2 regions of the Pseudobutyrivibrio xylanivorans genome follow, and region 1 is predicted to be linked to the other one. Evidence: predicted binding sites of a transcription regulator. Region 1 holds the regulator's gene; the other holds the start of a gene.
The links. The regulator NrdR, encoded in region 1, represses ribonucleotide reductase genes. The targets are predictions, from matches to a motif close to CACAANATNTTGTG.
Positions count from the first base shown of each region.

Region 2: nrdD (anaerobic ribonucleoside-triphosphate reductase) is a predicted target of NrdR. The motif match lies at 1,447-1,460, and genes of this name have one in related genera.

Region 1 is NZ_CP043028.1:1,269,527-1,272,712, forward strand. Features, by position in the region: gene rpiB (ribose 5-phosphate isomerase B) at 1-11, opposite strand, end outside; gene FXF36_RS05865 (YqeG family HAD IIIA-type phosphatase) at 11-526, opposite strand; gene FXF36_RS05870 (hypothetical protein) at 599-808, opposite strand; gene FXF36_RS05875 (hypothetical protein) at 980-1,273, opposite strand; gene nrdR (transcriptional regulator NrdR) at 1,378-1,830, opposite strand; gene nifJ (pyruvate:ferredoxin (flavodoxin) oxidoreductase) at 2,187-3,186, opposite strand, start outside.
Region 2 is NZ_CP043028.1:2,682,842-2,686,027, reverse strand. Features, by position in the region: gene nrdD (anaerobic ribonucleoside-triphosphate reductase) at 1-1,363, opposite strand, end outside; gene FXF36_RS12135 (lactate utilization protein) at 1,700-2,329, opposite strand; gene FXF36_RS12130 (NAD(P)H-dependent glycerol-3-phosphate dehydrogenase) at 2,400-3,186, opposite strand, start outside.

The sequences.
Region 1 (3,186 bases):
ACGATTTTCATTATTTGTTCCTCTTTCTATATATTTTATAACCTAGAAGTATTATCGCTTCCAGGAATCGTTTCAATATAATCTGTGGCTCTTCCTTCCACTTTAATACTGGCTTTACCATTATGGAACGAATGCCAGCTCTGTTGGCGCCCCACACATCAGTAAGAATCTGATCTCCCACAAAGATAGTGTTTGTAGTGTCTGTGCCCATCTGCTCCATGGCCTTTCTGTAGCCTGTGGCAGAAGGCTTGTTTGCCTTGTAAATATAGGAGCAATAGGTAACTGCCTCCTTGAAGGTCTTTACACGTGGCTCCTTGTTATTAGATAGAAGCAACGCCTGAAAGCCAAGCTCGTGAAGCTCCTTGAAAAGAGCGATTGCTCTGTCGTCAGCAGGGGCATTGTGTGGAACAAGAGTATTATCAACATCAAAGATAACGCCCCTGTAGCCCTGCTCATAAAGCTTTTTGAAATCGATAGAATAGGTACTATCGACATAGTCCTTTGGATATAAATTTCTTTTACTCATAGGCTCGATTGTAACACAAAACCAGGGACATGAAAACCACGCCCCTGGAATATTATTGCCTATATCACTGTCTTATTTTTTGTAATTCTTCTTTCTTAAGATAGTTGTCCAAACAATGGCTGCTATTGCACCGAGTACAACCACGATAGCTGCAACCTTCTGAGCAAATGTAGTTTCCTTCTGCTCAAATACTGAGGTTGGTGTTTCTTCCTCTTCAGTATCAACAACCTCTTCCTCAGATTTCTCCTCTGTTACAGGCTGCTTCTTAGAAGAAGTTCTCAAAGAAAATGTTAAATTTAAATTTATGTTAAGTAAATAGAATATTTTTCACAGTTTGTTCACAAATATCTTAAAATTTTACCCTTCACATTAAGGCCTAATAAAAACGACCAAAAACGTGCAAAAATAAAGACTCAGGTGACCCTGAGTCTTTAGAAATCCTATATTCAAATATTATAATACAAAGTTTTCTGAGCCCCTGACAGTTGTATTCTCAACAGCTGGCTTGCTCTGAACGAAATACTGGTAACGATGGATAGCCTTATCCTGCTCCATATTGCTGACTGCTTTTGCTACCTGATGCTTTGAAGCTGCAAGACCTACCTCACTTATCTCAACCACTGCCGCAGGTTCGCTACCGAAAGACGCTTGCTTCTCTTCTACAGGTACCTGATTGACCGGTGGTATATTCTTTATTGGATTGTTTTCATAGAACCCAACTGATGGGCGAATTCCTGAAATATTCATATAACATCCTCGTATTTAATCTTTACATACTATATATCGTACATTAAGACAAATACTTAACTCCCCTTTGTATCTTTTATCAAATGCTCAAATAGCCGCCACTATTATTTGTCGAGCACCCTCTTAAGCTCATCCATGAAAGTGTTAACATCCTTAAACTCACGATAAACAGAAGCAAATCTAACATAAGCAACTGGATCCACATTCTCAAGATGCTCCATAACAATTTCACCGATACGAGTACTTGGAATCTCCTTCTCCTCAAGTGAGAAAATCTCTGTCTCAATTTCATCTACGACTTTTGAAATCTGTGAGGCTGAAACTGGGCGCTTGCGACATGCAATGAGAACGCCCTTCTCAATCTTGGTTCTGTCATATGGCTCACGATTGTTATCTTTCTTAATTACAATCAAAGGAATGGTTTCTACCTTTTCATAGGTAGTGAAACGCTTGCCACACTCTGGGCAAGAACGTCTACGTCTAATAGAAGTATTATCATCTGCCGGTCTTGAATCAATTACACTGGTATCTTGACTACCACAAAAAGGACACTTCATATCTTCCTCCACAAAATGTAGTTTATATCTCGCTCAGTTACGGTCTCAATCCTGAGATATTGCATTGCTCGACTAAATGTCTCGCTATGCAACACTCAGAGGTTGATACCTACTGAGCTACCTCTACTCAACTGATGTGGAGTTGATACTTCGTTACGCCACACCACAACATCTAGTAACATTTTAACAGTTAAACCACAAGAACGCAACACGTGGAGCAGATTTATACAGCTAAACATAACATAAAAAAACCATCTGGTAGCTGTCAATCTATATATGTCCCTCCAAGAGCCAATCTCGCGATGGAGGGATATATATGATTGAAAGCGTAACCAGATGGTCACTTAGCCTTTATTTTAGCTGTAGAGATCTACGAGCTTCTTGAGGTGAGCGTAACGCTCCTTAGCTGTCTCCTCGTTAAGAGCGAAGAGTCTATCAGCACGCTCTGGGAATGCCTTTGTAAGACGAGCATAACGTGTCTCGTTCTTGAGGAAGTCCTGATACTTGCTGTAGTCACCTTCCTTAGAAGTAAGAGTGAATGGATTCTTTCCTTCCTTCTTAAGGTCTGGGTTGAATGAGAAGAGGTTCCAGTAACCAGCCTCAACAGCCTTCTTCATCTCATCCTGGCAGTGGTTCATACCACCCTTAACACCGTGAAGCTCACATGGAGCGTATCCGATGATAAGTGAAGGTCCGTTGTAAGCCTCAGCCTCAGCAAGAACCTTAACAGCCTGTGCCATGTTAGCACCAAGAGCGATCTGTGCTACGTATACATAACCGTAAGACATAGCGATCTCAGAAAGAGACTTCTTAGACATCTCCTTACCTGATGCAGCGAACTGGCAAACCTCACCGATGTTAGAAGCCTTAGAAGCCTGTCCACCAGTGTTAGAGTACATCTCTGTATCGAATACCATAACGTTAACGTTCTCACCAGAAGCAAGTACGTGATCAAGACCGCCGAATCCGATATCGTATGCCCAACCGTCACCACCGAAGATCCATACAGACTTCTTAGCGAGGTAATCCTTAAGAGCAAGTGCTGCCTTAGCATCCTCAGAACCGTTCTTCTCGAGCTCAGCTACGAGTACGTCTGTTGCTGCACTGTTCTCACGTGTAGAGTTCATTGTCTCTTCGAACTTAGCAAATGCTGCCTTAAGCTCTGCAGAACCAGCCTCAGCTGCCTTCTTAGCAGACTCGATAGCGCGCTCGCGGAGGTACTTCTGACCAACTTCCATACCTAAACCGTGCTGTGCGTTGTCCTCGAAGAGTGAGTTACACCAAGCTGGACCCTTCTTAGAATCCTTGTTAACTGTGAATGGTGATGTAGCTGCAGGACCACCCCAAATTGAAGAA
Region 2 (3,186 bases), 1.4 Mb from region 1:
GAAGCTTTCTAATCATCTCAAGATAGTAATCAAGTACCTCGTAGAAGTCTCTTGATTCCTGACGTGACTTAGCAAGAATCATTGGAAGATGAAGTGAAACCGCACCGATGTTGAAACGGCCAATAAATACTGGCACATCCTCATCATCTGCAGGCTTCATGCCGCCTCTTTCATACCAAGGTGAAAGGAATGCGCGGCATCCCATTGGTGAAATAACCTTGCCGTATTTCTTGTACATGCTGGCGATGTAGCCCTCACCAGTAAGTGAAAGCCAATCAGGATACATTGTCTTGCGGGAACAGTCGATACCTGCCTCAAATACATCCTCAAGCTCACCACCCACACCATGAAGCTTTTCATCATAAAGGAAAACAATCTTTGGGAATAAGACTGGCTTCTTAAAGCCTGGCCTTCCCTGTCCAATTGAACGAACCTTAAGGCAGGCTTTTGAAGCCATCTTTGCAAATACGGAGGTACCAAGACCGATAGTTACTGTAATAAATGGATAATCTCCTCTTGAAGAAGCAACTGTATTAAATTTGTACTCCCATCCCTGGAAGCCCTGCTCCATGTCGCGCTGTACCTCTGACATGGCAACTTCCTCAGCCTTTTCTTTTGAAATACCAAGCTCAAGATATTTGTTCAAATACTTATCGTATGAAATCTGAGCGTATTTCTCAAGAATCTGATCCGCCTGTGGAATTGTAAAGCCACCGTACTGCTGACTTGCAGCAGAAAGAACGATATCACCAATAACATCAAAAGCTACATCAAGACTCTTAGGCTCGTTATAGAAGATGTTTCCCATCTCGAAACCGCCCTCAAGTACTGACTTTACATCGAAAAGACAGCAGTTCATAGTATCACGTCTGGCGTTCATATCGTGGATATAAATATAACCATCACGGATTGCCTGAACTTCTTCGGTTGTAAGGAAGAATTTCTTGTAAAGCTCGCGATTCAGCTCATTGAAAATCAATGAACGCTTCGTAGAAACTAAAGCCGAGTCAGTGTTAGAATTCTCCTTGTCGCCAATGTACATGATATTCTGAGACTTCTTATAAACATCATCCAACATCTGTACAAAATCCTGCTTATAGTTGCGATAATCCCTGTAAGACTTTGCCACCATAGGATTAACACGCTCCAAAGCACCCTCAACAATGTTATGCATTTGTGCAATCTCAATTTTTTCAAGGTTAAGCTCCTCCACTCTTTCCTCAACGAATTGACAGATGAACTTCTCCTGCTCAGGAGTAAATTTTACAAGCACACGTGTTGCTGATTTACCAACTGCTTCTACTACCTTCTGTACATCGAATGGCTCAAGTGCGCCATCCTTTTTAACTACAAAGCGCTTCATATTAACCTCCAGGTTATTTATCGTAAAAATGCGAATAATTTTTTGAAAATTCTGTCAACATCTAGTAAATACAATTAAAAAACTACTAGATGTTGTGTTGATAGTGTTATACTACCACCACATCATCTAGTAGTCAATAGGTTCACGTACCACTAAATAAAGTTTCACTTTTCAGACACATTTGAAACACAAAAAGCGCCAAATTAGTTTTACATGCTCCCGCAGGCCACCTTCCATACCTTCGCTAGGCAACCTTCCCCTTCGGGGCGCCCTCCTAGCTTGGCATGGAGCCTTCCTGCTCGCGCTTGCCTAGATTTACAAGGCGCTTTTCGAAATCTAAAATCCCAAATTATCATTAACGAGAATTACACTTATACGATCCGCGTGGCGCGAGTAGCGAGTCATAAGGAACTGGCAGCAGATTGTGTCAGGTGATTTACAATCCATACAAGAGCCTGTCTTAACACAAGGAGTTGCTAATCCGAAACGTTGTGCATTAATTGGAGCTGCCACATTGCGAGCGCGCTTCATAGCTGAATCAACATCTGGGCAGACCTTATTCATACCTACAATAAAAAGCACATGCTTTGGACCCTGTGCGATAGCAGAAACGCGGTTTGCATTACCATCGATATTTATCATAATCCCATCTTCCGTGATTGCATTGGCACTACTAATAAAATAATCAGCGTCATAAGCCTTGAGCATAGCCGCTCTCTTATCCGGCTCGGCATCTCTATCAATAAAGTTATAATTACCATTCTTAAGTGAGTCTACCAGACCAATTTCATGAGCAGACATTGCACCACCCATAGTAACTGACGAATTCTCTGGAATCAGCTCAAGTGCCAGCTTTAAAGCCTCCTCCTTGTCTGCAGCGTAATACCCCTTCATGTTTCTGGATTCAAGACCTTTGATAACCTTCTGCACCAACAATTCGTTTCTCTTAACAATATTCTCGTTCATTATAGCCTCCTCCTAAACTTTTATAAAAAGGTGATCAGTATCTCTACTAATCACCTTAAAGTACATAATATTACCACTCAAGATCTGAGGTCTCATCCTTCTTTGAACGAGTCATAAGTTCATAGACTGCATCCTTTGCAGACAATCCCTCGAACAAAACAGAATTAACCACATCTACTATTGGCATCTCAATATTATATTTCTCAGCAAGCTTCTTAGCTGCCTTTGCAGAGTACACGCCCTCAACTACCATGGCAACCTTTTCCATGGCATCATCCTTTGACATTCCCTGTCCAATATAAAAACCTGCCATACGGTTGCGAGAATGCATTGAAGAACAGGTAACAATCAGATCACCTACACCGGTAAGACCAGCAAGAGTCTCAGCCTGTCCTCCCATTGCAACAGCAAGAGCAGAAATCTCTTTAATACCACGAGTAATTAAAGCTGCCTTTGCATTATCGCCAAAACCAAGACCGTCAGACATACCTGCCGCCAAAGCGATGACATTCTTAAGAGCTGCACCAACCTCAATTCCCTTTACATCTGGTGATGAATATACTCTGAAATATTTATTCATAAAAAGATTCTGTACAAACAATGAGGTCTGACGATCTGTAGAACCTGCTACAACAAGGGTAGGCTTAAAAACTACAACCTCCTCAGCATGGCTTGGACCTGAAAGTACGCAAATCTTCTTTGACGAGCCAAGTACATCCTCTAAAATCTCTGTCTGGGTGAAGAGAGTTTCTTCCTCGATACCCTTTGTAACTGTAATAAATATCTGATTGTCATTAACAAAAGGTTTAATCTTCTCGGCAGTCTCACGAGTAGCCTTTGAAGGAACAGCAATTAAA